DNA from 2 places in the Arthrobacter sp. GmRoot5-12 genome. Region 2 is predicted to be linked to the other one. Evidence: riboswitches for the same ligand, from Rfam matches in the RefSeq annotation. Region 2 holds a riboswitch; the other holds the start of a gene.

Region 1 (15,091 bases), 380 kb from region 2:
CGGCGACGCCGAGAAAGCGGCAGCGCTGCGGAAGATGAAGCTGCTGGCGCTGAGCCTGCTGATCGCCATGGCCGTGATTTTTGTCTTTGCGTTCGCGCTGCAGAAGGACTACCCGTGGCTGCAGTATGTGCGCGCGGCGGCCGAGGGCGGAATGGTGGGCGCGCTGGCCGACTGGTTCGCCGTGACGGCCCTGTTCAAGTACCCCATGGGCATCAAGATTCCCCACACCGCCATCATTCCCCGCCGGAAGGACCAGATCGGGGCCTCGCTGGGCGAGTTCGTGGAGACCAATTTCCTCTCCGAGCAGGTGGTCCAGGAGAAGTTGGCCAGCGTCAACATCGCGCGGCGGGCCGGCGTTTGGCTGGCCGGCCCTGGTGGTGCCGAACGCGTGGCCAAGGAGGGAGCCGCCGTTATCCGCGGCGCCTTCAAGGTTTTGAATGACGACGACGTCCAGGCCGTCATCGAGGGCATGGTGCGCAAGCATCTGCTCACCCCGCCGTGGGGACCTCCCGTGGGCAGGCTGGCGGAGCGCATCTTCCATGACGGGCACCATCACACGCTGGTGGACCTGCTGGTGGACCGCGCGGCGGACTGGGTGGACGACAACCACGAAACCGTCACCCGCCTGGTGTCCGACCGCTCCCCCACGTGGGTTCCGCAGTTCGTGGACGGACTGGTGGGCGACAAGGTCTATATCGAGATCCTGAAGTTCGTCCGTGCCGTCCAGGCTGACCCCCGCCACCAGGTGCGGCAGTCAATCGACAAGTACCTCAACGACCTGGCACAGGACCTGCAGCATGACCCCGCGATGATTGCGCGCGCGGAAGACATCAAGGCGCAGGTCCTGGGCGACCCCGAAGTGCGCGAACTGGCCTCGCGGACCTGGGGAACGGTCAAGAACGCGCTGCTGGGCGCCGTGGATGATCCGGACAGCGAACTCACCATCAAGTTCAAGGCTGCGGTGCGCGATTTTGGGTCACGGCTCGTGGACGACCCCGAACTGGCCGGGAAGGTCAACGCATGGATCGGTGACGCCGCCGGGTACCTGGTCCGCACCTACCGTTCGGACATCGCAGGCGTTATTACGGACACCGTGGCGCGGTGGGATGCCGAGGAAACCTCGCAGAAGATCGAGCTCCAGGTGGGTAAGGACCTGCAGTTCATCCGCATCAACGGCACCGTGGTGGGGTCCCTGGCCGGGCTGGGGATTTTCACGGTGGCGCAGCTGATCTTTGGGTAGTTTTCCGCTGCTGTAGGTCCCGGGTGGACTTGGCGCTGCGCATCTTCCTTTTCGCTGCGGATTCATCTTGGCGCTGCGCATCTTCCTTTTCGCTGGGGATATTTGGGGTGCGAAAAGGAATGTGCGTGTCGATAAGGCGTACGACGGCGGCAGGGAGGGCTGGAGTGACGCTGGAATTGTTGAAAGAAGTCGGCCCGCCGTACGGCTGCAGGCTCCTACGCGAAGGACTCCAGTGCGACGCCTGCGTCCTCAAGTCCTGCCCTGATCCGGGCCGCCATTTCTACGGCGTCAGGGGTCCCACCGTGAATGCACAGGGAGTCGGGCCGTACCGCAATTACGGATCCGTCCACGGCAACCACTTCGCCTTGCGTGGCCAGGCGGACGGCCCGTTCGACCACCGCATCGACGTCGTACAGGACGGCATCGTCCTCGGAGAGCGGCACCAGGCTGCCGTCGGCGAGGTAGGCACGGTCGGCGAAAGCCTCAACGAACACCGGGTGCCCGGCTTCCTTGGCCTGCTTCAGCAGCTCCGAGCCCGGGAAGCCCAGGAACGGAAGGCCTGGATCGTAGGCGTTGACCGCAGCCACTACGGCGGAGGCCTGCTCGGCGTCATGGATCGTGGTGTCGTACAGCGCTCCATGCGCCTTCACATAGTCCACGGAGGCGCCCACGGCATGCGCAACCCCGTCGAGCGCGCCCAGCTGGTACAGCACGTCCCCGAAGAGCTCGTCGAAGCTCATGCCAAGCATGCGGCGCCCGTAGCCGGCCAGGTCCCGGTAGCCCAGGTGCGCACCGACGGTGACATCAAGTTCGTACGCGGCCCTGCAGCTGTCGAGCATGGTGACGGGATCCCCCGCGTGGAGGCCACAGGCTACGTTGGCGCTGGTTGCCAGCTGGAGCATCGCCGGATCGCCTCCCGCGGTCCAGGAGCCGAATGATTGGCCTACGTCAGCGTTGAGATCCAATGATGTTGCCTTCCAGCGTCAGGTTGTCCGGCCCGGCAGCGGAAGTCAGCTCCCCGGGAATGGTGTCCGGCATCGGCCCGAACGCCTCCCGGGCATTCTTGGCCACCGCACGGCCCATCACGAGGTTACCGGCTCCGCCGACAACGGCCCCTATGCCGAACGGGAGGGCCCGCCCGAACAAGGCAGTCCCTTGGCGCTTGAGCAGGTTCTTGAGGAAGGCATGCTGGATCCTCTTCCGGACGCTGCCGAAACCCGGCACCACCATGGATTTGGACAGCGCGTTGCCCCAGGTGTTGGTGGCGCCGCCGGATGCCTGGCCGCTGAGCGTGCCCAGCAGGGCGGTGCCCTCCTCGCCGAGCATGATGGCCATGACCATGGTGCCGGCCTTTTCCGGGTTGGTCAGACGGATGCCGTGCAGTTCAGCCAGCGATGTTGCGTACAGGGCTGTGGCTTCCAGGAAGCCAACGGTGGCGGCTGCGGAAAGTCCCAGCGACGCCACGGTTCCAACGCCGGGGACGACGGCGGTGGCACCCACCAGGGCTCCCCCTCCGGCAACAGCCCGCAGGTAGTCGCGCTCTGCGATGTCCGCCAGCTGCGCGGCCGTCGCCCGCGGATGCCTCTTCTGGAGCCTGCGGATGTAGCCAACCACCAGGGGCCGCTGGATCTGCACTGCTTTCAGGAGCATGTTGTGGACGCCGGGCTTGGGCTTGCCCTCGGCGTCAAACATTGCGTTGTGGGCGGTTTCCTGTGCGATGCGTACTGCGGGGTTGCTGCGCCGGGCCATGGTCACCTTCATTCAAATCGACCTGCAGCGGCTAGGCTGCCGTGCCTTTCCATCCTATGTGGATAGACACTAAGCATGCTTAACTTCCGGGCCGTGGCTTCGTCCGGCGGGCTGCGGCGGCAGGATGCGGTACCTGCACCTCACCGCCGCCGCTGCAACCCGCCGTCGGACGTTACTTCCCGGCCTGCTGGACCTCGCGCCCCGCCGCCCCGGCGTCCTGGCCGCCGCTGCGCGCGGCAGTGGCCTGGTCTGCCTGAAGCTCGGCACGGAAGACCTCGAAGCGGGCCAGGTGGGCGGGACGGCGCCGCAGAATGGCCCAAGCCACGCCCAGGATGACGAACCAGATGGGGGTTACCAGCAGTGCAACGAGAGTGTCGGGCTGGGTGGTAAGGGCCCAAAGGACGAAGGCGAAGAATGCGTACACCACCCACACGGCGGGAATGCCACCGGGCATCTTGAACTTCGACGCCGCATGCAGGTGCGGCCGGCGGCGCCGGAAGGAGATGTAGCTGGCGAGGATGATCGACCAGACGAAGACGAAGCAGACCGCAGACACGGTGGTCACCATTTCAAAGGCCATGCCAACATCCTGGCCGGCATACATGAGTACGACGCCGGACAGCAGCAGGACGCAGGACAGGAACAGCGCGTTGCTGGGCACCTTCCTCGTGGAGAGCCGGCTGAAGATACCGGGGGCATCGCCTTCCTGGGCCAGGCCGAAGACCATGCGGGACGTGGAGTAGATGCCGGAGTTCGCGGAGGACATCGCCGAAGTCAGGACCACCAGGTTGACCACCGTGGCCGCGGCGCCGAGGCCGGCCAGGGAGAACATCCCGATAAAGGGGCTGTGGCCGGCGGCGAACTGGGTCCACGGGGTGACCGCCATCAGGATGACCAGCGCACCGACATAGAAGAGCAGCACGCGGACGGGGATGGCGTTGATGGCCTTGGGCAGCGTGCGCTCGGGGTTCTTGGCCTCGGCGGCGGTGGTTCCCACCAGTTCGATGCCTACGAAGGCGAAGACTGCGATCTGGAATCCGGCCACGAAGCCCATGAACTCATTGGGGAAGAACCCGCCATGGCTCCACAGGTTGGTGAAGCTTGCGGTGCCCGCGTCGCTCTGGAAACCGGTGAAGATCATGAAGAGTCCCACGATGATCAGGGCTGCGATGGCGACGATCTTGATGAGGGCGAACCAGAACTCGGTCTCGCCGAACGCCTTGACGGTGGCGAGGTTCAGCAGGAGCAGGATGCCCACCGTGGCCAGGCCCGGGATCCAAAGTGGCAGCGCCGGCCAAAGTTCCTTTGAGTACCCTGCAATGGCGATGACGTCCGCGATTCCGGTGATCACCCAGCAGAACCAGTACGTCCAGCCGGTGAAGAATCCGGCCCACGGCCCCAGGAGATCGGCGGCGAAATCACTGAAGGACTTGTAGTTCAGGTTGCTGAGCAGCAGTTCACCCATGGCCCGCATGACGAAGAAAAGCATAAAGCCGATGATCATGTATACGAAGATCACGGATGGGCCGGCCGCGGAGATGGTCTTGCCGGAACCCATGAACAGGCCCGTGCCGATCGCGCCGCCGATGGCGATGAGCTGGATATGCCGGTTGGTGAGCTGCCGCTCCAGGTGGGGAGGCTCGCTGCGGGCTGCCGTGGCAGCGCCTTGGCTGCGGGCTGGTTCGCCGTTGGACGTGGGGGGATGAATCGCCATGAGGAACTCCATCGATAAAGCGGCTTTTGGGTGCCGCAAAAGATTTGGTTCCTCCCCGCTCTGTAGTGGACCTGAGAGTTTCCGCAGCAAAAGCCGCTTGCACCGCCGGTGAGCCAGGGTCATGCCCGGCTGCTTTCCAGAGTTGCCTGTCCGCGGCGGTACGTGGGCCTGAGAGTTTCCTGGGGAGGGTTTGCTCCTACGGCGCCTGCTGGATGTACCCGGCAGGGCTCTCCCGCCGCAGGTCGAAGGCGTATTCAGTTGGAAGCCGCAGGCTTTTTGGGCCACGGCCGGTCATGCAATGGGACAGGCACCGACTGGTGGGCTGCTCCGGATACGCTGAGCCAGCCACCGGCGGCGCCATTCCCGGGGTTCAGTGTGGTGTCCGTCACGATCGAATGTCAAACCCCTCCCGACACAAGCGGGGAAGAACGGCGTCACGTGCCCCTCGAGCCCCGCACGGAAGCCGCCCGATTTGCCACGGACGGGTCTATCCCGGTACCTTGTGAGCCGAATCACCCACATTTGAATAAGCCTTTCGAGCTGTGACGGGAGAGTCCTCCCGGCGAAACACCGGTCAGGCGCCGTAGGAGCAAATCCTCCCCAGGAATCTCTCAGGCCCCCGTACCGTCACGGCGAGGCGACTCTGGAAAGCAATCAGGCTTCTGCCTGGTTCACCGACGGTGCAAGCGGTCCCCTGCCAACAGCAGGCAACGCGGAATCTCTCAGGTCCAATACAGAGCGGGGAGGAACCCATCCCACGCCGTGCCACGTTCGGCCGGCCAGATCTGGAGTTCCTCATGACGATTCATTCGCATCCAACATCGTTTGTTGACCGCCATATCGGCGCGCGCCGCCAGGCCGACATCGACACCATGCTCAAGGCCATCGGCTACGACAGCCTGGATGGCCTGGTTGACGTGGCCGTCCCCGCGCCCATCCGCCAGGAAACTGCGCTCAAGCTGACCGACGCCCTCAGCGAGGTTGAAGTCCTCACGGAACTGCGGAAGCTTGCCGCCAAGAACAAGACGGCAGTCCAGATGATCGGCCAGGGCTACTACGACACCGTGACTCCGCCGGTGATCCGCCGCAACATCCTGGAATCCCCGGCCTGGTACACCGCCTACACGCCCTACCAGCCGGAGATTTCCCAGGGCCGGCTTGAGGCGCTGCTGAACTTCCAGACCATGGTGCAGGACCTGACGGCGCTCCCGGTAGCCAACGCTTCCTTGCTGGACGAGGCAACGGCGGTGGCCGAGGCCGTGCTGCTGATGCGCCGCGCCAACAAGTCCAAGGCAGCGAAGGACGGCAAGACGGTGCTCGACGCCGACTGCCTCCCCCAGACCATCGCCATCGTGCTGGGCCGGGCGGAGGCGCTCGGCTTCGAGGTGGAGGTCGCCGACCTGTCCAAGGGCCTGCCCGACGGCGACATCAACGGCGTCGTGCTGCAGCAGCCCGGGGTCTCCGGCCGCGTGTGGGACCAATCCGCCGTGATCGCCGCTGCCAAGGACCGGGGCGCGCTGGTCACCGTGGCTGCGGACCTGCTGGCCCTGACACTGATCACACCTCCGGGCGAGCAGGGGGCGGACATTGCCGTCGGCTCCACCCAGCGTTTTGGCGTGCCGCTGTTCTTTGGGGGGCCGCACGCCGCCTACATGGCCGTCCAAAAGGGAATGGAACGTACCCTCCCGGGCAGGATCGTGGGCGTCTCCAAGGACAACGCCGGCACGCCTGCCTACCGGTTGGCCCTGCAGACCCGCGAGCAGCACATCCGCCGCGAGAAGGCCACGTCCAACATCTGCACCGCCCAGGCGCTGCTGGCCATCGTGTCCTCCTTCTACGCCGTTTACCACGGCCCCGACGGCCTGAAGGCGATCGCAGAGACCGTCCACCACAAGGCCAGGGTCCTGGCAACAGCACTCACGTCACTGGGCCGCGAACTGGTCACGGACTCCTTCTTCGACACCCTCACCGTCCGCGTTCCGGGCAAGGCCGCCAAGGTGATCACCGCCGCTGAAGCCCGTGGCATCAACCTGCGCTTCATCGATCCGGACACGGTGGGCGTCTCCGTTGATGAGACGACGACGGCGGCAACACTTTCCGCCGTCGCCGTCGCCTTTGGCGCCGGTCCGGTGGGTGACGCCCAGGGATTCGAACTGCCCGACACTATTTTGCGTTCCTCGGCCTACCTGCAGCACCCGGTCTTCAACACGCACCGGTCTGAAACCCAGCTGCTGCGTTACATCCGCAAGCTCTCGGACCGCGACCTGGCGCTGGACCGCACCATGATCCCGCTGGGTTCATGCACCATGAAGCTGAACGCCACGGCCGAGATGGAAGCCATTTCCTGGCCGGAGTTCGCCTCGATCCACCCGTTCGCCCCGGACTCCCAGACCGAAGGCTGGCGCGAACTCATCGCCGGCCTGGAAGCGGACCTGACCACGATCACCGGGTATGACCAGGTGTCCATCCAGCCCAACGCGGGCTCGCAGGGCGAACTCGCCGGGCTGCTCGCGATCCGCGGCTACCACCATTCCCGGGGCGAGCAGCAGCGCAACGTGTGCCTGATCCCGGCCTCGGCGCACGGCACCAACGCCGCCTCCGCCGTGCTCGCGGGCATGAAGGTGGTCGTCGTGGCCACGGCTGCCGACGGCACCATCGACCACGACGACCTGACGGCCAAGATCGAGGCCAACAAGGACGTCCTCTCGGCCATCATGATCACCTACCCCTCCACCCACGGTGTCTACGATGGGGATGTCCGCGAAGTCTGTGACGCTGTGCACGCCGCGGGCGGCCAGGTCTACATCGACGGCGCCAACCTCAACGCCCTGGTAGGGCTGGCCCAGCCGGGCCAGTTCGGCGGGGACGTGTCCCACCTGAACCTGCACAAGACCTTCTGCATCCCGCACGGCGGCGGGGGACCCGGCGTCGGGCCCGTTGCCGCCAAGGCGCACCTGGCACCGTTCATGCCGGGCGACGCGAACAAGGCGGCGCACGAAGCCGGGCACGGTGTGGCGATCTCGGCGTCCCGGTTCGGTTCGGCCGGCGTGCTGCCGATTTCGTGGGCGTACGTGAAGCTGATGGGCGGTGAGGGCCTGACCGAGGCCACCAAGTCCGCGCTGCTGGCGGCCAACTACGTCGCGTCCCGCCTGAACGAATACTTCCCGGTCCTCTACACCGGTGAAGGCGGGCTGGTGGCGCACGAGTGCATCCTGGACCTGCGCGAACTCACGGCGAAGACGGGAGTCACGGCCGAGGACGTGGCCAAGCGGCTGATCGACTTCGGTTTCCACGCCCCCACCCTTTCGTTCCCTGTCGCGGGCACGCTGATGGTGGAGCCCACCGAGTCCGAGGACCTGGCCGAGATCGACCGCTTCATCGAGGCCATGATCACCATTCATGGCGAGATCCAGCAGGTGGCCAGCGGCGACATCACCCTGGAGGCATCCCCGGTGCGCAACGCACCCCACACGGCCGCCGCCGTCGTCAGCTCTGACTGGGACCGCGCCTACCCGCGGGAGCAGGCGGCCTTCCCCGTTGCCTCGCTCCGCCAGGACAAGTATTTCCCGCCCGTCGGCCGGATCGACGGCGCCGCCGGCGACCGGAACCTGGTCTGCTCCTGCCCGCCCCTCGAAGCGTTCGAGGACAGCACAGCCGAATTTGAGAACTGAGGACTTCCAATGACTGAGAACTACACCGCTCTTTTCGAGCAGCACAAGAAGGCCGGGGCCTCGTTCACGGACTTCGGCGGGTGGCAGATGCCGCTCAAGTACGAGTCTGAACTCGCGGAACACCATGCCGTGCGCAGGGCGGCCGGCCTGTTCGACCTCTCCCACATGGGCGAGGTCTGGGTGACCGGCCCCGACGCCGCCGCCTTCCTGGACTACGCCCTTGCCGGCAAACTGTCCGCGGTGGCCGTGGGCAAGGCAAAGTACTCGCTGATCTGCAACGCCGATGGCGGCATCATCGACGACCTCATCACCTACCGCCGGCCATCCCCCGAAGAGGGCGTGGACAGGTACCTGGTGGTGCCCAACGCGGGCAACGCCGCAGTGGTGGCCAAGGAACTGCTGGAACGCGCCGCCGCCTTCGACGTCACTGTGGAGGACGCCTCCGCCAACACCTCGCTGATCGCCGTCCAGGGACCGAATTCCGAAGCGATCCTCCTGACGCTGGTCCCGGCCGAACAGCACGCACTGCTCACCGGGCTCAAGTACTACGCCGCCGTCGAGGTGGGCATCGCCGTCAACGGTACGGTCCAGGACCTGCTCGTGGCCCGGACCGGCTACACCGGCGAGGACGGCTTCGAGATCTACGTTCCCAACCTGGACGCCCCCGCACTGTGGGAGGCCCTGCTCCAGGCCGGCGAAGGCTCCGGCCTGGTTCCAGCCGGACTGGCCGCACGCGACTCGCTCCGCCTCGAAGCCGGGATGCCGCTCTACGGCAACGAACTCTCCCGCCACGTCAACGCCTACGCGGCCGGCCTGGGCCCCGTGGTGTCGCTGGCGAAGGAGAGCGGCTTCGTAGGCAAGGACGCCCTGGCCGCCATCAAGGCCGCAGGAGTCGGTTCAAGCATCGGGCAGAAGCTGGTGGGCCTCAAGGGTGCCGGACGCCGCGCTGCCCGCGCCCATTACCCCGTCCTCAAGGACGGCACCCTGGTGGGCGAAGTAACCTCCGGCCAGCCCTCCCCCACCCTCGGATACCCCATCGCCATGGCCTACGTCGACGTTGAATTTGCTGAAGTCGGGACCGTCCTGGACATCGACCTCCGCGGCAAGCCCGAGCGCTTCGAAGTCGTCCCCCTCCCCTTTTACAAGCGCCAGAAGTAAATCGATTTCGCCCAACCACCACAGGTTTTGAAGAGAAGGAAAGTAGACAATGAGCAAAGTTGTTTCTGAACTGAAGTACTCCGCCGAGCACGAGTGGGTTGCTGTTGACGGATCCGGCCCCGCGGGGATCGGGATTTCCGCCGTTGCTGCCGACGCCCTGGGCGACATCGTGTACGTGGACCTCCCCGAGGTCGGCTCCACCGTGACGGCCGGCGAGACCTGCGGCGAGGTGGAATCCACCAAATCCGTCTCCGACCTCTACGCCCCCGTGACCGGTGAGGTCACCGAGATCAACGACGGCGTGGTCACGGACCCCGCCCTGATCAACAGCGATCCCTACGGTGCGGGCTGGCTCTTCAAGGTGGCCGTTACCGAGGAAGGCCCGCTCATGTCGGCAGAGGAATACGCAGCAGCAAACGGCGGCGAGCTGTGAGCGCCCCGGCAGAAGTGGGCGCCTTCGAGCAGGTGGCCTCCCCAAGCCTGAACGCCGACCTGTCCATCCTGGACCCTGAGGTTGCCGCGAAGATTGACGACGAGCTTGGCCGCCAGCGCGACGGCCTGGAGATGATCGCGTCCGAGAACCACACGGCCGCTGCGGTCATGCAGGCCCAGGGCTCGGTCCTGACCAACAAGTACGCCGAAGGCTACCCCGGCAAGCGCTACTACGGCGGCTGCGAGCACGTGGACGTCATCGAGCAACTCGCCATCGACCGGGTCAAGGACCTCTTCGGCGCCGGGTTCGCCAACGTCCAACCACACTCCGGTGCACAGGCCAACGCCTCCGTCATGCACGCCCTGATCAAGCCCGGCGACACCATCATGGGCCTCAACCTGGCGCACGGCGGCCACCTGACCCACGGCATGCGGATCAACTTCTCCGGCAGGCTCTACAACGTGGTCCCGTACCAGGTCCGCGAGGACACCCACTCCATCGACATGGCAGAGGTGGAACGGCTGGCCCAGGAGCACAAGCCTCAGCTGATCGTGGCCGGCTGGTCCGCTTACGCCCGCCAGCTGGACTTCGCGGAATTCCGCCGGATCGCCGACTCCGTGGGGGCCTACCTGATGGTGGATATGGCGCACTTCGCCGGACTGGTGGCGGCCGGGCTGCACCCGTCGCCGGTGCCGCACGCCCACGTCACCACGTCCACCACGCACAAGACCCTGGCCGGTCCGCGCGGCGGCATCATCCTGACCAACGACGCCGACATCGCCAAGAAGATCAACTCGGCTGTGTTTCCCGGTCAGCAGGGTGGCCCGCTGGAACACGTGATCGCCGGCAAGGCCGTGGCGTTCAAGATCGCGGCGTCCGAAGAGTTCCGCGAGCGGCAGGAGCGAGTCCTTGCCGGTGCCCGCCTCCTGGCGGAACGCCTGGTCCAGCCGGACGTCACCGCCAAGGGCATCAGCGTGATCTCGGGCGGCACCGACGTGCACCTGGTCCTGGTCGACCTGCGCAACTGCGACCTCGACGGGCAGCAGGCCGAAGACCGGCTCGCCGCCATTGACATCACCGTCAACCGCAACGCCGTTCCCTTCGACCCCCGCCCGCCCATGGTCACCTCAGGCCTGCGCATCGGCACGCCCGCACTGGCCACCCGCGGGTTCGGCGAGGACGCCTTCCGCGAGGTTGCGGACATCATCGCCCAAGCTTTGATCGCCGACGCCGACGCCGACCTCTCCGGTCTGCGTCACCGCGTCGAGGTCCTGGCTTCGGCGCACCCGCTCTACCCGGGCGTGGCACCCCTGTCCTAAGGGATCGTGATCGCTAACGGGCCCGGCGGACCGGACATTTTCACGCCTGCTGCTCCTTCGTCGCTTTGACGCAGGCTTTCGAAAAGTCCGGCTCCGCCGGCCCCTCGTGGGCATGTCGCCTTGGTGACAGACCCTCGGAGTGGGCGGGGCATCCGGCAGCGTGCGTCTAAGGGAGCGTCACGTCCGCTTAGCGGGCGTCTTCGCGACCGAGCATGCAGAGGATGTCCTGCCCGCTCCACCCCAGCCCGGCCACACCAACCGAACCACAGTTTCAGTAAGGATTTAGTTATGGCAGTCGGAGTCTTTGACCTGTTTTCGATCGGGATTGGGCCTTCGTCTTCGCATACTGTGGGGCCGATGCGGGCTGCTGCGGTGTTCGCTGAGGAGCTCAAGGGCCTGGGTGTCCTGGGTGATGTGGCGGGGTTGCGGGTTGATTTGTATGGGTCGTTGGCGGCGACGGGTCATGGGCATGGGACGATGACCGCCGTTTTGTTGGGGTTGGAGGGGTTCCATCCGGAGTTGATCCTGCCCGCCGAGGTGGAGGAGCGGCTGGCGTCGATCGCGGAGACCGGGGTCCTGAACCTGGCCGGTGCTGTGGCCTTGCCGTACGGGGTGAAGGACATGGTGCTGCGGCCGTTGACGGTGTTGCCGCGGCACACGAACGGGATGACGTTCACGGTCACTGATGCGGCCGGGGAGGTGCTGCATGCGGCGACGTTTTTCTCGGTGGGTGGCGGGTTCATCGTCCGGGAGGGCGAGGAGGACGCGGCGCAGCAGGAACTGGACGCGTCCAAACAGGAACTGCCGCTGCCGTTCCGGACCGCGGCGGAGCTGCTGGGGCACTGCGCGGTGACCGGGCTGGGCATCGCCGACGTGATGCTCGTGAACGAAAAAGTCTCCCGGGACGAGGAGCAGATCCGGGCGGGGCTGCTGCAGATCTGGTCGGTGATGGAGGGCTGCGTGGCCGCCTCGTTGAGGCGGGAAGGGGTGCTGCCGGGCGGGTTGAAGGTCCGCCGCCGCGCCCCTGACTGGTACGACCGGTTGAAGAAGGAATCCGCGGGCGCCCCGGTCGAGGAGACGGATGCGGCGTGGGACGCGGGCCCGTTCGATGCCAGGTATTGGCAGGAGTGGGTTAATTTGGTGGCGTTGGCGGTGAATGAGGAGAACGCCTCCGGCGGGCGGGTGGTCACCGCCCCGACGAACGGGGCGGCCGGGATCATCCCCGCGGTGCTGTTCTACGCCCTGCATTTCGCCCCGGGCATGGACAAGGCCACCCAGGAGGACCGGGACGCTGTGGTGGTGCGGTTCCTGCTGGCCGCGGGCGCGGTGGGGGTGCTGTACAAGGAACAGGCCTCGATCTCCGGGGCCGAAGTCGGCTGCCAGGGCGAGGTGGGGTCGGCGTCCTCGATGGCGGCCGCGGGCCTGGCCGAGGTCATGGGCGGGACCCCGGCGCAGGTGGAGAACGCCGCGGAAATCGCGATGGAACACAACCTGGGCCTGACCTGCGACCCGATCGGCGGGCTGGTCCAGGTCCCCTGCATCGAACGGAACGCGATCGCGGCCGCGAAAGCGATCAACGCCGCGAAAATGGCGCTCTGGGGCGACGGCACCCACCGCGTGTCCCTGGACGAAGTCATCATCACCATGCGCGAAACCGGCAAGGACATGTCCTCCAAATACAAAGAAACCGCCATGGGCGGCCTCGCCGTCAACGTCGTCGAATGCTGACCGGCAACAACCTGCCGCGAATCCCCAAGCAAGCAAAGGAAACAACCATGACATTGGCACCTGAAGGCCGGAAGATGCTGCGGATTGAGCAGCGCAACGCTGCGGTCCCGGTGGAACGCAAACCGGAGTGGATCAAGGCCAAGGTCCAGATGGGCCCGGAATTCGTCCAACTCAAGAACCTGGTGAAAAAGGAAGGCCTGCACACCGTCTGCGAAGAGGCCGGCTGCCCCAACATCTTCGAATGCTGGGAAGACAAGGAAGCCACCTTCCTGATCGGCGGCTCCGAATGCACCCGCCGCTGCGACTTCTGCCAGATCGACACCGGCAAACCCTCACCCCTGGACCGGTTCGAACCCACCAAGGTGGCCCGCTCCGTCCAATCCATGCAGCTGCGCTACGCCACCGTCACCGGCGTCGCCCGCGACGACCTGGAAGACGAAGGCGTCTGGCTCTACGCCGAAACCGTCCGCAAAATCCACGAACTGAACCCCGGCACCGGCGTGGAACTGCTCATCCCGGACTTCTCCGGCAAACCCGAGCACATCAAGGCCATCTGCGACTCCGCCCCCGAGGTCTTCGCGCACAACGTCGAAACCGTGCCCCGGATCTTCAAGCGGATCCGCCCCGCGTTCCGCTACGACCGCTCCCTGGACGTCATCACCCAAGGCCGGAACCTGGGCATGGTCACCAAGTCCAACCTCATCCTGGGCATGGGCGAAACCCGCGAAGAAATCAGCGAAGCACTCCGCGACCTCCACGCCGCCGGCTGCGACCTGATCACCATCACCCAGTACCTGCGCCCCAGCGAGCGGCACCTGCCCGTGGACCGCTGGGTCAAACCCCAGGAATTCGTGGACCTCCAGCACGAAGCCCAGGAAATCGGCTTCCTCGGCGTCATGTCCGGCCCCCTGGTCCGCTCCTCCTACCGCGCCGGCCGGCTCTGGGCCACCGCCATGCGCAAAAAAGGCCGCGACATCCCCGCCGAACTCGCCCACATCGCCGACGGCATCCAGGACTCCGGCACCACCCGCCAGGAAGCCGCCACCCTCCTGGCAGGCTAAGGAGCCCCTGCACGCACCCGTGAACCTAGCTTCTGCCGCGCACCACGGGAATGCTCGCCGTCGGTGGTCCGCTCGGGAAGACCGTGGGCTCCGGCTCCGGGATGCGCTCCAGGTGCACCTGCACGGGCTGGCCCGTGACCATCAACCGCTGGCCGCGGACGTCCACCTCCAGGGGTTCGCCCTCCTGGACCGTGAGCGTAATGGCGTCGGCAGAAAGCCGGACCAGCAGCAGGCGGCCGCGGATCTTCAGGTGGAAGGCAAGCCCTTCCCACTGTCCGGGCAGGCGCGGATCGAAAAACGGGACCGGGCCCTGGTCGCGCAGTCCGGCGAAACCGCACACCAGGGAACTCCATACGCCGCCTGTGGACGCGATATGCACGCCGTCGATGGTGTTGCCGTGGGTGTCGTCGAGGTCGATGAACACGGCGTTGGTGAAGTGGTCCAGGGCCTCCTTGAAGTAGCCCACCTCGGCGGCCATGATGCCCTGGACGCAGGCGGACAGGGTGGAGTCGCCCGTAGTGATGGGATCGTAGAAGTCGAAGGCGCGCTGCTTTTCCTCCGCCGTGAAATCCTGCCACTGCAGGAACATGGCAAGCACCGTGTCGGCCTGCTTGAGGACCTGGTGGCGGTAAATCACCAGCGGGTGGAAGTGCAGGAGCAGCGGATACTTGGACCGCGGCGTGGTCCAGTCCCAGGCCTCCAGGGTCATGAAGTCATTGTCCTGGGAGTGCACCTGCATCCGCTCGTCGAACGGAAGCTGCATCCGGCTGGCCGCGGCTTCCCACATCTGGCGCTCTTCGTTGGTGATTTCGGCATGCTCAAGCGCGGCGGCGGCACGCAGGTTGAAGCGGGCCATCACGTTTGTGTACAGGTTGTCGTTCACCACGGCCGTGTACTCATCAGGGCCGGTGACGCCGTGGATATGGAAGAGGCCGTCCTTGCCGAAGAAGCCCAGGGAGATCCACATCCGGGCGGTCTCGATCAGCAGCTCGGCACCCATTCCTTCCCGGAAGGCGGC
Region 2 (15,091 bases):
CGTCGTCGGACACCGCAGCGCACGCCTACGTGTACCGGCACATGCCGGAGGTGGGGGGCGTGGTGCACACCCACTCCACCTACGCCACTGCCTGGGCTGCCCGGGGGGAGGCCATTCCGTGCGTGCTGACCATGATGGGCGATGAGTTCGGCGGCTCCATCCCGGTGGGCCCATTCGCGCTGATCGGGGACGACTCGATCGGCCACGGGATCGTGGAGACGCTGAAGAACTCCAATTCACCGGCGGTCCTGATGCAGAACCACGGCCCCTTCACCATCGGCAAGGACGCCCGCTCCGCGGTGAAGGCCGCCGTGATGTGCGAGGAAGTGGCCCGCACCGTCCACATCTCCCGCCAGCTGGGCGAACCGCTGCCCATCGACCAGGGCTCCATCGACTCCCTCTATGCCCGCTACCAGAACGTCTACGGCCAATAAACAACACAGGCCAGTAATCCACGGCGCCGTCATTACACAACTTCCCAGGAGAATCCATGAGCACCGCAGCAAGCACCTCCCTCGACGGCTACGAGGTCTGGTTCCTCACCGGCAGCCAGCACCTGTACGGGGAGGAGGTCCTCAAGCAGGTGGCCGCCCAGTCGCAGGAGATCGCCAACCAGCTCAACGCCAATTCCGCCGTCCCGGTCAAGATCGTCTGGAAGCCGGTCCTCACCGATTCGGATGCCATCCGGCGCACCGCCCTGGAGGCGAACGCCGATGATTCGGTGATCGGTGTGACCGCCTGGATGCACACGTTCAGCCCGGCCAAGATGTGGATCCAGGGCCTGGACCTGCTGCGTAAGCCCCTGCTGCACCTGCACACCCAGGCCAACCGGGACCTGCCGTGGGCGGACATCGACTTCGACTTCATGAACCTGAACCAGGCCGCGCACGGCGACCGCGAGTTCGGGTACATCCAGTCCCGCCTGGGCATCGCCCGGAAGACCGTCGTCGGGCATGTCTCCAACCCCGAGGTGGCACGCCAGGTGGGCTCCTGGCAGCGCGCCGCCGCCGGCTGGGCCGCCGTCCGCACCCTTAAGCTGACACGCTTCGGGGACAACATGCGCAACGTCGCCGTCACCGAAGGCGACAAGACCGAGGCGGAGCTGCGCTTCGGCGTCGCCGTGAACACCTGGTCCGTCAACGAGCTCGCGGACGCCGTGCACGGCGCGGCGGAGGCCGACGTCGACGCGCTGGTGGCGGAATATGCGGACCTTTACGACGTGGTGCCGGAGCTCCGCGCAGGCGCGGCCAGGCATGAATCGCTGCGGTACGGCGCCCGGATCGAGCTGGGCCTGCGCAGCTTCCTGGAGGGCAACGGCTCCGCCGCGTTCACCACCTCCTTCGAGGACCTGGGCGCCCTGCGGCAGCTTCCCGGCCTTGCGGTCCAGCGGCTCATGGCCGCCGGCTTCGGCTTTGGCGCCGAAGGCGACTGGAAGACCGCCATCCTGGTGCGCGCCGCGAAGGTGATGGGTGCCGGCCTGCCCGGCGGTGCCTCCCTGATGGAGGACTACACGTACCACCTGGAGCCCGGGTCCGAGAAGATCCTGGGCGCCCACATGCTGGAAGTTTGCCCCTCCCTCACGGCGTCGAAGCCGCGCCTGGAAATCCACCCGCTGGGCATCGGCGGCAAGGAGGACCCGGTCCGCCTGGTGTTCGACGCCGATGCCTCCCCGGGCGTCGTCGTCGCCCTGTCCGACATGCGGGACCGTTTCCGCCTGGTAGCCAACGCCGTCGACGTCGTTCCCCTGGACCAGCCGCTGCCAAACCTGCCCGTGGCCCGCGCCCTGTGGGAGCCCAAGCCGGACTTCGCAACCTCCGCAGCAGCCTGGCTCACGGCCGGCGCAGCCCACCACACCGTGCTCTCCACCCAGGTGGGCATGGACGTGTTCGAGGACTTCGCCGAGATCGCCAAAACCGAACTGCTGACCATTGACGACGACACCACCATCCGGCAGTTCAAGAAGGACCTGAACTGGAACGCCGCCTACTACAAGCTGGCAGGCGGGATCTGATCCAATGGCACGGCTGAGCTCCCGGCGCCCGCCACGGACAACAAACCCGTGACGCACGGCAAACCACGCCGGCTGCCGAGGCTTGAGGACGTGGCGGAGCTGGCCGGGGTCTCACACCAGACCGTGTCACGGGTGGTCAACAACCACCCCAACGTGAGCCCGGGGACGCGGGAAAAAGTGGAAGCGGTGATAGCCCGGCTCGGCTACCGCCGCAACACCGCAGCCCGGAGCCTGGTCACCCGGCGCTCGCAGACCATAGGGGTCCTGGGCAGCGAGCTCTCCCAGTACGGTCCTGCCAATACATTGCTGGGCGTGGAACGCGCTGCGAGGGACGCCGGATATTTCGTCAGCGTCGCCGCGTTGCGGGAGGTCAGCCGGGACGCGATCCTGGACGCCGTCAGGCACTTCCTGGACCAGTCGGTGGACGGCATCGTGGTGATCGTTCCGCACCTTGAGACGCTGGCCGCCCTGGCGGAACTTCCCATCGGGGTCCCGGTGGTGGCCGTTGGACCCGAGGGGAATGACACTGTTGGCGGCGTCAGGGTGGACCAGCGCCGCGGGGCCGAACTCGCCGTGCGGCACCTCATTGGGCAGGGGCACGTCAGGATCGGGCACGTCGCGGGCCCGCAGGACTGGATCGATGCCGTGGCGCGTGCCGACGGCTGGCGGTCCACCCTTGCCTCCGCAGGACTCGAGGCGGACCTGATCATCGAAGGTGACTGGAGCGCCGGCAGCGGCTACGCCATCGGCCGGCGGATCGCGGCCACCCGCCGGGCCACCGCCCTTTTCGTGGGCAACGACCAGATGGCCCTGGGAGTCCTGCGCGCCCTGACCGAGGCCGGCATCAAAGTGCCGCAGGACGTGTCCGTGGTGGGCTTCGACGACCAGCCCGAGGCCGGCTATTTCAGTCCGCCGCTGACGGTGGTCCGGCAGGACTTCGAGGAACTGGGCCGGCGGTGCATGCAGATGATGTTGACGGCGTTCAGCGGCGCGGAAGGACCCCGGACACTTGTCGTGGAGCCGGAACTCGTCCTGCGCAGCAGCACGGCACCGCCCGCCTGAAGAACCCGCCTGCCGAATCCGGCCGGAGATCCTGCCGGCAGCTGATTTAATCCGGGGGAGACCGGCGCGAAACTTGGCCACAACAATCGCTGCGTAGTTTTCAGTGCATGACGGCTACCTTGCTCATCCGGCTCCGCGACTGGCTGCTGGACACCTTCACCTACGAATCTGAGTCCAGTGCCGCCGGCGCCATGGCCGACGCCACCCGGTGGGGCTGGCTTCCGGCCTTGAGCGGAGTGTCCCTCGGTGCCGACCAGGCCCGGTCCGGGCATGCAGGAACAGCGGGCGGAAGCGGCAGAATGTCTGCTTAGCCACACTATTGCGCCGGTAGCGCGATAATGCCCTAAACTGCTGCACTGAGGTGCCTGAAATGGCGCTGCGCAGCAACGAAAGTGAACACGCTATGGCTACCGATTACGATGCTCCACGCAAGCAGGAAGAAGAGTCGCCGGCCGACTCTCTCGAGGCCCTCCAGGCGTCACGGGGCGGCAACGCGCAGACCGCGGTTATCGATGTCGACGAGAACGACACCGCTGAAGGCATCGACCTGCCCGGCGCCGATCTGTCCAATGAGGAACTGACCGTCATTGTGGTTCCCGAGCAGTCCGATGAGTTCACCTGCTCGTCGTGCTTCCTGGTCCGGCACCGCTCCCAGGTTGCCCGTGAAAAGGACGGCCTGAAGTACTGCCGCGACTGCGAAGGCTGAGTGTCTTCCTGATTTTTGCCGGCGCCGGCCACCTCCCCGAGGTGGCCGGCGCTGCTTTGTCCCCGGACGCCGTCGTTATCAAAATGCCCCCTCGTTTCCCGGTCCGGACACTCCTACGCTGGAAGCATCCAATGGTCTTTAGTCGTGGATGGCACTGCTATGAAGAAGTTCCTCACCTGGCTCGCGGCAATCCTGTTGGCTTCCGGGCTGGGAATCGTGGTCCAGGCGCCCGCCTCGGCGGCGCCCTACTGCGGCCTCACATGGGGCTCCCTTGCGAAGACCGGGCAGGATACGGGGACCGCATCGGTCACCAATGTCCGGACCGGGCAGCACTACTGCTTCGACCGGCTGGTGGTGGACCTCAACGGGCCCGCCGTGTCCTACACGGTGCAGTATGTGCCGCGGATTGAGCAGGAAGGCTCCGGGGCCTTCATCCCGGTACGGGGCGGCGCGCGCCTGCATATCAGCATCAAGGCGCCGTCCTACGACCAGAACGGCAACCCCACCTACAACCCGGCGGACAAGGCTGAACTCAGCAACGTGGCCGGCTACCAGACGTTCCGCCAGGTGGTTTCGGCCGGAAGCTTCGAGGGGTACACAAGTCTCGGTCTGGGCGTCCGGGCCCGCCTGCCGTTCCGGGTCTTCACCCTGGCCGGTCCCGGTCCGGGCTCGCGCCTGGTGATCGACGTGGCGCACTACTGGTGAAAACGAAAAAGGTGCCGTGCCCCTGATGGGGGCACGGCACCTTTTTCGTTTAGGCAGCGTTGTGGCGGCCTTCAGCGATCTATTCCGGCACTACCAGCGCGGGGGTGTCCCGCTTGAGGGTTTCGCCGCGGAAGAAGCCGGGGTGCGTGCGGGACATGACCAGCATGACGACGGCGCCCAGGGCCAGGATGCCGATGCCCAGGATGAACACCAGGCCCACGCCGAAGACCTCGGAACCACTGCCGAACTCCGGCGCCAGGCTGTCCACGGCGGTCTGGACGAACACCACGAACAGGCCCACGCCGCCCACCACCGGGCATACCAGCCGCAGCAGGAAGTGGCGGGTGCTGTTGAACAGGCTGTGGCGGAAGTACCAGGTGCAGGCCAGCGCGGTGAGGCCGTAGTAGAAGCAGATCATCAGACCCAGGGCCAGGATGGTGTCATTCAGGACGTTTTCGCTGACCACGTGCATCACCGCGTAGAACCCGGCGGACAGGATGCCGGCGGCGATGGTGGCGTAGCCCGGCGTCGCGAACTTCCTGCTGATCCGGCTGAACGGTTCAGGCAGGGCGCCGTAGTGCGCCATTGCCAGCAGGCTTCGGGACGGCGACATGAACGTGGACTGGAGGGAGGCCGCGGAACTGGACAGCACGGCGAGGGACATCAGGATGGCGAAGGGGCCCATGATGGGGGAGGCCAGGGCCGTGAAGATGTTCTCTTGGTTGTCGGCGTTGTTCAGGCCGTTGCCGGTGTCCCCGACGCCGGCGAACATCATGGTGGCGATGCTGACCAGGAGGTAGATGGCCAGGACGATGACGGCGGTCAGGGTGCCGGCCAGTCCGGCCGTCTTCTGGCCGTTCGCTGTTTCCTCGTTGACCGTGAGGCACACATCCCAGCCCCAGTACACGAAGATCGACAGCGAGATGCCGGCGGCAATCTGGCCGAACGTCTCGATCTTCGTGACGTCGAACCAGTCCCAGCTGAACGGGATGGCCGTTTCGGACGTGGACCAGTTGGCGAAGGCCATGGCGACGAACAGGCCCAGGACCAGAAGCTGGAAGCCCACCAGGCCGTACTGCACCACCTTGGTGGTGTGCAGCCCGCGGTAGCTGACCCAAACAGCCAGCGCCACGAACACGAAGCAGGTCAGGACGTTCAACGCTTTGTTGCCGGCCAGGTCTGCCAGTTCCGGTGAGCCGGTGAGCTGGGACAGGAAGAGGTAGAAGAAGTCGACGGCGACGCCGGCCAGGTTGGACAGCACGATGATGTTGGCGGCCAGCAGGCCCCAGCCGCCCATCCAGCCGACCCAGGGGCCGAAGGCTTTGGTCACCCAGGTGAAGGTTGTGCCGCTGTCCGGGGAGTCGGCGTTGAGCTCCCGGTAGGCGAGCGAGACCAGGATCATGGGGATGAACCCGATCAGGAAGATGACTGGCAACTGGAGTCCGGCTTCATTGACGGTGGGTCCGAGTGCGCTGGTGAGGGTGTAGGCGGGGGCGATCGTTGAAATGCCCAGGACGACGACGGCGAGGAGCCCGAGCTGCCCGCCCTTGAGGCCTTTGGCGCTGACGCCGTCCGCGGACGGGGCGTGGGCGTGCGGACCGGGTTTGGCCGTACTGGTGCGGATTGTCTCTGTCATGGCACCACTTTCTGGAAGGCTGTGAGACGGAGGTCACTATATGAATGGCGTTCATTTAGTATGGGGGTGCCGGACCTGTGATGCAAGACGCAATATGAATCACATTCGTTTATGACTTCCTTTCCAAATTAGTAAGCTCACTGAGAAATTGCCGAAAGCCCTGCCGCCGCTAGGTGCTCGGCTGGTAGCGTCGGCCGTATTGGACCACTTGAGGAGGACGCATGAAAGCTTCACCGACACTGACCAACAATCTGCAGGCTGTCCTGGCCGACCTGATCGAACTGCACGTCCAGGGCAAGCAGGCGCACTGGAACATCGTGGGCACCAACTTCCGCGACCTGCACCTGCAGCTTGATGAGATCGTCGACGCTGCCCGCCAGTTCGCCGACGACACAGCCGAACGAATGCGCGCCCTGCATGCACTCCCGGACGGCCGCAGCTCCACCGTTGCCGAAACCACCAGCCTGGCCCAGTTCCCTGAGGGGCTGATCAGCACTACGGATGCCATCGAGCGGATCGTTGCCGCCATGGAAGCCGCCGTGGGCACCATGCGCAAAGTCCATGACGAGGTGGACGAGGAGGATCCCACCTCCGCGGACCTCCTGCACGAGTTCATTGCCCGGCTGGAGCAGTTTGCCTGGATGGTGCAGGCTGAAAACATGAAGCCGACCGCCAAGGTCACAGCCGCCGACTCCAAGTAGCCGGCAGTCACCCGCCTGGACCCTTTGGGCGCCTGGTATCGGAATTGATCCGGTACCAGGCGCCCTTTTTGTTTCGCTTGGTCAGGCCGCTTTCGGCACCTTCCGCAGCACGACGGCGGCGAGGACTGCCGCCGTCGCCATCAGTACCAGCCCAATTGCCGCAGTGATGTGCACGCCGGAATCAAACGCTGACGCCGCAGCGTCCCGGACGGTGTCCGATAGGGAAGCGGGCAGCAGGTTTGCTGCTTCCACTGCGCCGGCAAGTGTTTCCCTCGCGCTGTGCAGGGAGGAGCCGGGCAGCATGCCGTCAAGGCCTGCGGGCAGCCGCAGGTTCTGCTGGTAGGACGCCGTCAGGATGGAGCCCAGTACCGCCGTGCCCAGCAGCGACCCCACCTCGTAGCCGGTCTCGGAGATTGCCGCGGCAGCGCCTGACTTCTCCGGCGGCGCGGACCCGAGGATGAGGTCGTTGGAGATGGTTTCGGCCGTACCCACGCCCAGTGCAAGGACCAGCAGGGCTGCCAGCAGCAGCGAGGGGCCGCCGTCGTGATTCCCGAATGCCACCATGGTGTAGCCGGTGGCACTGAACGCCAACCCCGCAGCCACCACGTATCCCGGGCGGATCTTGCGGACCAGCGGCACCACCACCAGGCCGGCCACCACCGTGGCGGCCAGTGCCGGGATCATGGCAACGCCGGCTGCGGACGGCGTCATTCCCTCGAGGAGTTGGAGGTGCTGGGCGAGGAACAGGATGAAGCCGTTGAAGGAGAACAAGGCAAGGATGTTGGCGCTGATGGCCATGCTGAACACCCTGTTCCGGAACAGGGACATGTCCAGCAGGGGGTGCGCCAGCCGCTGCTGCCGCTGCACGAACACCGCCCCCATGGCCAGGCCGAAGGCGATGGCGCCCAGACCTGCCGCCCCTGGACCTTCGGTGGCAACTGCCTTGATCCCGTAGACAACGGGCACCATGACCAGCATGGAGAGCAGGATGCTGGGGATGTCCACCTTGCCGGGTGCCGGATCCTTCGATTCCGGGATGAGGGCCGGTCCAAACGCCAGCAGGGGGAGCATGAGGGGGACCGCCACCAGGAAGACGGCACCCCACCAGAAGTGCTCCACCAGCCAGCCGCCGAAGATCGGACCCAGGGCCGCGCCGCCGGAGAATCCGGCGGCCCAGATGGCGACGGCCAGCCTGCGGCGATTGGGCTCGGGGAAAATGTTGCGGATCAGCGACAAGGTGGACGGCATCAGCATGGCGCCGAAGAATCCCAGGGCGGCGCGGCCGGCGATGAGCCATTCCGGCGCGGGCGCAAAAGCCGTCGCAACGGACAGCGCGGCAAAGCCGATGCTGCCAAGGATGAGCAGCCTCCGCCGCCCAATCCGGTCGCCGAGGCTTCCCATTGATACCAGCAGCCCGGCCAGCACCAGGGGGTAGGCGTCAACGATCCACAGCAGCTGCACGCCCGTGGGTTCCAGGGCCCGGGCGATGGCCGGCAGCGCGAACGTCAGTGCGGTGTTGTCCACCGCCACCAGCAGCACGGGAAACATCAGGAGCCCCAGCGCCAGCCAGTCGCGCCACGGAGGACGCACGGAAGTGCTGCTTGCCTGCCCGGTTGCCGAACTCTCGATGGAAGTGGTCATGAGATAACTATACCGTCCGGACGGTATAGTTTAAAAATGCGATGGTTTTCCTCATTCCTGCACGGGGGAGGGCATGATGGAGGGCATGCCCCGAAAGCCTGTTGCCCGTGACGCGGTCCTTGACGCCTTCGAGTCCCTGCTGATTGAAGTGGGTGAGCGGGCGGCCACCCTCGATGCCGTGGCTCGCAAGGCCGGCGTATCCAAAGGCGGCCTCCTCTACCACTTTCCCAACAAGGAAGCCCTGATTGCCGTGTTGCTTGACCGCCTGGAGGGCCTGGCGAGCGAGGATGCCGATGCCATGGCGTCGGCAGCTGAAGGCGCCGCGGCCTACTTCATCCGTTCCTCGGTCTGGGCGGATACCCCTTTGGACCGTGCCATCGTGGCCGCCACCCGGCTTGCAGAGGTGGCCCACGAGGAGACGCGGCGCCGCTTCGCGGCCATCCAGCAGCGCTGGCTGGACGAAATTGCTGCGGATGTGGGACCTGGGCTGGCCAAGGCAGTCCTCTATATGGGGGACGGCCTGTACTTCAACGCCATGCTGTCCGTGGCCCCTGCGCCGGCTGGGGGAGCGGCCGCTGACGTGGAGGAACTCCTGGCCGCGCTGGAACGGCTCCGCAGGTAGCTCCGTCATTTGCCGGGAGGGGTTGCCGCGTAGGACAATAGAAAGTTGTGAGGGCTGTCACCGGCCTTCATGATCCAACAAATGAATAGCCTTTGATCTGCGGCGGGAGAGTTCTGCCGGAAGTACAGGCAGGCGCCGTAGGAGCAAATCCTCCCCAGGAATCTCGCAGGCCCCCGTACCGCCGCGGCGAGGCACCTCTGGAAAGCAGCAGGCAGTCTTATTCTCTTTTGGAGAGGTAGGGACTGTTGTGCTCACCGACGGTGCAAGCGGGTCCTGCCCAGGCAGGGAACGCGGAAACTCTCAGGTCCAATACAGAGCGGGGAGGAACCCGAATAGCTGTGGCGTACCCTTCGCCGCCTGAGTAAATGGAGTTCCTTCGTGTCGGTTACCCCAGCCTCCACCACTTTCGTAGACCGCCATATCGGCGCGCGCCGCCAGGCCGACGTCGACACCATGCTCAAAGCCGTAGGCTACGACTCGGTCGATTCCCTTGTGGACACCGCGGTTCCCAAGGTCATCCGCCAGGACACCGCCCTTCGCCTGCAGGACGCCCTCAGTGAGGTTGAAGTCCTCACGGAACTGCGGAAGCTTGCCGCCAAGAACAAGACGGCGGTGCAGCTGATCGGCCAGGGCTACTACGACACCGTGACTCCACCGGTGATCCGCCGCAACATCCTGGAATCCCCGGCCTGGTACACCGCCTACACGCCCTACCAGCCGGAGATTTCCCAGGGCCGGCTTGAGGCGCTGCTGAACTTCCAGACCATGGTGCAGGACCTTGTGGGCCTGCCCATCGCCAACGCTTCGCTGCTGGATGAAGCAACGGCCGTGGCCGAGGCCGTGCTGCTGATGCGCCGCGCCAACAAGACCAAGCCCGCGGCAGACGGCAAGACCGTCCTGGACATCGACGTGCTGCCGCAGACCATCGCCATCGTGCTGGGGCGTGCGGAGGCGCTCGGCTTCGAGGTGGAGGTCGCCGACCTGTCCAAGGGCCTGCCCGAGGGCGACATCAACGGGATCGTGCTGCAGCAGCCCGGCGCTTCCGGCCGCGTGTGGGACCAGTCCGCGGTGATCTCTGCAGCGAAGGACCGGGGCGCGCTGGTCACGGTCGCTGCGGACCTGCTGGCCCTGACACTGATCACACCTCCGGGCGAGCAGGGCGCGGACATTGCCGTCGGCTCAGCCCAGCGTTTTGGCGTGCCGCTGTTCTTCGGCGGCCCCCATGCCGCCTACATGGCTGTCCGCAAAGGCCTGGAGCGTTCCTTGCCTGGCCGCCTGGTTGGGGTGTCAAAGGACGACGCCGGCACGCCTGCCTACCGGTTGGCCCTGCAGACCCGCGAGCAGCACATCCGCCGCGAGAAGGCCACGTCCAACATCTGCACCGCCCAGGCGCTGCTGGCCATCGTTGCGTCCATGTACGCCGTTTACCACGGCCCCGACGGACTGAAGGCGATTGCCCAAACGGCGCACCGCCACGCCCGTAGCCTGGCGGCCTCGCTTGCGGCCGCCGGCGTCGAGGTGCTGCACACGAGCTTCTTCGACACCCTTACGGTCCGGGTCCCCGGACGGGCTGCTGGCATCATCGCCGACGCCGAGGCGCGGGGCATCAACCTGCGCAGCGTCGACGCCGACACCGTAGGCATCGCCCTCGATGAAACCACGACGGCGGCCATCGTCGCCCAGGTTGCCGACGTCTTTGGCGCCACGGTTGCCGAGGTCCAGGGCGAGGGCCAGGGCTTTGGGCTGGAGGCCGCCGTCGAGCGTTCCTCCGACTACCTGCAGCACCCGGTCTTCAACACGCACCGGTCTGAAACCCAGCTGCTGCGTTACATCCGCAAGCTCTCGGACCGCGACCTGGCGCTGGACCGCACCATGATCCCGCTGGGTTCATGCACGATGAAGCTGAACGCCACGGCCGAGATGGAAGCCATTTCCTGGCCGGAGTTCGCCTCGATCCACCCGTTCGCCCCGGACTCCCAGACCGAAGGCTGGCGCGAACTCATCGCCGGCCTGGAAGCGGACCTGACCACGATCACCGGGTATGACCAGGTGTCCATCCAGCCCAACGCGGGCTCGCAGGGCGAGCTCGCCGGGTTGCTCGCGATCCGCGGCTACCACCATTCCCGGGGCGAGCAGCAGCGCAACGTGTGCCTGATCCCGGCCTCGGCGCACGGCACCAACGCCGCCTCCGCCGTGCTCGCGGGCATGAAGGTGGTCGTCGTGGCCACGGCTGCCGACGGCACCATCGACCACGACGACCTGACGGCCAAGATCGAGGCCAACAAGGACGTCCTCTCGGCCATCATGATCACCTACCCCTCCACCCACGGTGTCTACGATGGGGATGTCCGCGAAGTCTGTGACGCTGTGCACGCCGCGGGCGGCCAGGTCTACATCGACGGCGCCAACCTCAACGCCCTGGTAGGGCTGGCCCAGCCGGGCCAGTTCGGCGGGGACGTGTCCCACCTGAACCTGCACAAGACCTTCTGCATCCCGCACGGCGGCGGGGGACCCGGCGTCGGGCCCGTTGCCGCCAAGGCGCACCTGGCACCGTTCATGCCGGGCGACGCGAACAAGGCGGCGCACGAAGCCGGGCACGGTGTGGCGATCTCGGCGTCCCGGTTCGGTTCGGCCGGTGTGCTGCCGATTTCGTGGGCGTACGTGAAGCTGATGGGCGGTGAGGGCCTGACCGAGGCCACCAAGTCCGCGCTGCTGGCGGCCAACTACGTCGCGTCCCGCCTGAACGAATACTTCCCGGTCCTGTACACCGGTGAAGGCGGGCTGGTGGCGCACGAGTGCATCCTGGACCTGCGCGAACTCACGGCGAAGACGGGAGTCACGGCCGAGGACGTGGCCAAGCGGCTGATCGACTTCGGTTTCCACGCCCCCACCCTTTCGTTCCCTGTCGCGGGCACGCTGATGGTGGAGCCCACCGAGTCCGAGGACCTGGCCGAGATCGACCGCTTCATCGAGGCCATGATCAGCATCCGCAAGGAAATCGACCAGGTGGCCAACGGCGACTTTGCTGTAGCGGATTCACCCCTGCGCCGCGCACCCCACACGGCGGCCGCCGTCGTCAGCTCTGACTGGGACCGCGCCTACCCGCGGGAGCAGGCGGCGTTCCCTGCCCACCACAAGCAGGACAAGTACTTCCCGCCCGTGGGACGCATCGACGGCGCCGCCGGGGACCGGAACCTGATCTGCTCCTGCCCGCCGCTGGAAGACTTCGAAAACTAAGGACCGGCGCCATGACCGAGAAATACACCGCTCTTTTCGACGAGCACAAGAAGCTTGGAGCTTCCTTCACGGACTTCGGCGGGTGGCAGATGCCGCTGAAGTACAGCTCGGAGCTTGCTGAACACCATGCCGTGCGCAGGGCCGCCGGCCTGTTCGACCTCTCCCACATGGGCGAGGTCTGGGTGACCGGCCCCGGCGCCGCCGCGTTCCTGGACTACGCCCTGGTGGGAAAGATCTCCGCCATGGCCGTGGGCAAGGCAAAGTACTCGCTGATCTGCAATGAGGACGGCGGCATCGTCGACGACCTCATCACGTACCGACGCCCTGCCGCGCAGGATGGTACCGACGTCTTCCTGGTGGTGCCCAACGCGGGCAATGCCGCCGTGGTAGCCGCTGCCCTGCAGGAACGGGCCGCCGGGTTCGATGTTGTAGTGGAGGATGCCTCAGCCCGCACGTCGCTGATCGCCGTCCAGGGCCCCAAGGCCCAGGAACTCCTGCTGCGCCTGGTCCCGGCCGCGCAGCACGCACTGGTCACCGAGCTGAAGTACTACGCCGCCGTCAGCGTGCCGCTCCTGGTAGGCGGCGCCGGAAAGGAACTCCTGCTTGCGCGCACCGGGTACACGGGTGAGGACGGGTTCGAAATCTTCGTGGGCAACGACGATGCCCCCGCGCTGTGGCAGTCACTGATCGCCGTCGCCGACGACAGGGAACTGACCCCGGCAGGCCTCGCCTCCCGTGACTCCCTGCGCCTCGAAGCGGGAATGCCCCTGTACGGCAACGAACTGTCGCTGCAGGGCGACCCGTTCGCCGCCGGCCTCGGCCCCGTCGTCGCGCTCTCCAAGGAAGGCGACTTCGTCGGCAAAGCCGCCCTGGCCGCCAAAAAGGAAGCCGGAGCCGGCAGCACCTCCGGCCGCCGCCTCGTGGGGCTCAAAGGCCAGGGCCGCCGCGCCGGACGCGCGCACTACCCCGTCCTCAAGGACGGCGCCACGGTTGGCGAAGTCACCTCCGGCCAGCCGTCGCCCACCCTTGGCTACCCCATCGCCATGGCCTACGTCGACGTCGAATACTCGGCACCCGGCACCGCCCTCGACGTGGACCTCCGTGGCAAGGCGGAGCCATTCGAAGTCGTCGACCTCCCGTTCTACAAACGCCAAAAGTAAGCCCTGTACCGCACCGTGGCCGGGCTTCGGGTCCGGCTCTGCCGGCCCCTGGTGCGCATGGACCGGTGTGTCGAGGCTGACAGGACGTACAGGAAGTGGGTTGAGCGGCAACCGAACCAGATTTAGTTAGGAAATACCCCGTTATGGCTGTTGGTGTCTTTGACCTGTTTTCGATCGGGATTGGGCCTTCGTCTTCGCATACTGTGGGGCCGATGCGGGCTGCTGCGGTGTTCGCTGAGGAGCTCAAGGGCCTGGGTGTCCTGGGTGATGTGGCGGGGTTGCGGGTTGATTTGTATGGGTCGTTGGCGGCGACGGGTCATGGGCATGGGACGATGACCGCCGTTTTGTTGGGGTTGGAGGGGTTCCATCCGGAGTTGATCCTGCCCGCCGAGGTGGAGGAGCGGCTGGCCTCGATCGCGGAGACCGGGGTGCTGAACCTGGCCGGTGCTGTGGCCTTGCCGTACGGGGTGAAGGACATGGTGCTGCGGCCGTTGACGGTGTTGCCGCGGCACACGAACGGGATGACGTTCACGGTCACTGATGCGGCCGGGGAGGTGCTGCATGCGGCGACGTTTTTCTCGGTGGGTGGCGGGTTCATCGTCCGGGAGGGCGAGGAGGACGCGGCGCAGCAGGAACTGGACGCGTCCAAACAGGAACTGCCGCTGCCGTTCCGGACCGCGGCGGAGCTGCTGGGGCACTGCGCGGCGACCGGGTTGGGCATCGCCGATGTGATGCTCGTGAACGAAAAAGTCTCCCGGGACGAGGAGCAGATCCGGGCGGGGCTGCTGCAGATCTGGTCGGTGATGGAGGGCTGCGTGGCCGCCTCGTTGAGGCGGGCGGGGGTGCTGCCGGGCGGGTTGAAGGTCCGCCGCCGCGCCCCTGACTGGTACGACCGGTTGAAGAAGGAATCCGCGGGCGGCCCGGTCGAGGAGACGGATGCGGCGTGGGACGCGGGCCCGTTCGATGCCAGGTATTGGCAGGAGTGGGTTAATTTGGTGGCGTTGGCGGTGAATGAGGAGAACGCCTCCGGCGGGCGGGTGGTCACCGCCCCGACGAACGGGGCGGCCGGGATCATCCCCGCGGTGCTGTTCTACGCCCTGCATTTCGCCCCGGGCATGGACAAGGCCACCCAGGAGGACCGGGACGCTGTGGTGGTGCGGTTCCTGCTGGCCGCGGGCGCGGTGGGGGTGCTGTACAAGGAACAGGCCTCGATCTCCGGGGCCGAGGTCGGCTGCCAGGGCGAGGTGGGGTCGGCGTCCTCGATGGCGGCCGCGGGCCTGGCCGAGGTCATGGGCGGGACCCCGGCGCAGGTGGAGAACGCCGCGGAAATCGCGATGGAACACAACCTGGGCCTGACCTGTGACCCGATCGGCGGGCTGGTCCAGGTCCCCTGCATCGAACGGAACGCGATCGCGGCCGCGAAAGCGATCAACGCCGCGAAAATGGCGCTCTGGGGCGACGGCACCCACCGCGTGTCCCTGGACGAAGTCATCATCACCATGCGCGAAACCGGCAAGGACATGTCCTCCAAATACAAAGAAACCGCCATGGGCGGCCTCGCCGTCAGCGTCGTCGAATGCTGATCCCCACCTGGCAACGCGACGCCACAG

Evidence for each region. Region 2 has a riboswitch for glycine ahead of gcvP (aminomethyl-transferring glycine dehydrogenase). Riboswitches for the same ligand answer to the same signal wherever they lie in the genome.
Region 1: linked by a shared signal. The riboswitch ahead of cycA (D-serine/D-alanine/glycine transporter) and the one ahead of gcvP (aminomethyl-transferring glycine dehydrogenase) in region 2 are both predicted to bind glycine.

What each region holds. Positions count from the first base shown of each region.
Region 1 is NZ_AP046056.1:1,447,693-1,462,783, forward strand. It holds gene AC6JAM_RS06550 (DUF445 domain-containing protein) at 1-1,240, shown strand, start outside; gene AC6JAM_RS06555 (LamB/YcsF family protein) at 1,456-2,205, opposite strand; gene AC6JAM_RS06560 (hypothetical protein) at 2,189-2,989, opposite strand; gene cycA (D-serine/D-alanine/glycine transporter) at 3,162-4,703, opposite strand; glycine riboswitch at 4,754-4,849, opposite strand; glycine riboswitch at 4,850-4,948, opposite strand; glycine riboswitch at 5,240-5,340, shown strand; gene gcvP (aminomethyl-transferring glycine dehydrogenase) at 5,501-8,374, shown strand; gene gcvT (glycine cleavage system aminomethyltransferase GcvT) at 8,384-9,532, shown strand; gene gcvH (glycine cleavage system protein GcvH) at 9,582-9,965, shown strand; gene glyA (serine hydroxymethyltransferase) at 9,962-11,284, shown strand; gene AC6JAM_RS06590 (L-serine ammonia-lyase) at 11,573-13,012, shown strand; gene lipA (lipoyl synthase) at 13,060-14,073, shown strand; gene AC6JAM_RS06600 (glycoside hydrolase family 65 protein) at 14,099-15,091, opposite strand, start outside.
Region 2 is NZ_AP046056.1:1,066,140-1,081,230, reverse strand. It holds gene AC6JAM_RS04840 (L-ribulose-5-phosphate 4-epimerase) at 1-434, shown strand, start outside; gene araA (L-arabinose isomerase) at 491-2,011, shown strand; gene AC6JAM_RS04830 (LacI family DNA-binding transcriptional regulator) at 2,060-3,073, shown strand; gene AC6JAM_RS04825 (hypothetical protein) at 3,181-3,384, shown strand; gene AC6JAM_RS04820 (DUF4193 domain-containing protein) at 3,477-3,779, shown strand; gene AC6JAM_RS04815 (AMIN-like domain-containing (lipo)protein) at 3,939-4,484, shown strand; gene AC6JAM_RS04810 (APC family permease) at 4,564-6,120, opposite strand; gene AC6JAM_RS04805 (Dps family protein) at 6,342-6,821, shown strand; gene AC6JAM_RS04800 (MFS transporter) at 6,903-8,462, opposite strand; gene AC6JAM_RS04795 (TetR/AcrR family transcriptional regulator) at 8,548-9,084, shown strand; glycine riboswitch at 9,178-9,275, shown strand; glycine riboswitch at 9,302-9,409, shown strand; gene gcvP (aminomethyl-transferring glycine dehydrogenase) at 9,463-12,321, shown strand; gene gcvT (glycine cleavage system aminomethyltransferase GcvT) at 12,333-13,481, shown strand; gene AC6JAM_RS04780 (L-serine ammonia-lyase) at 13,625-15,064, shown strand.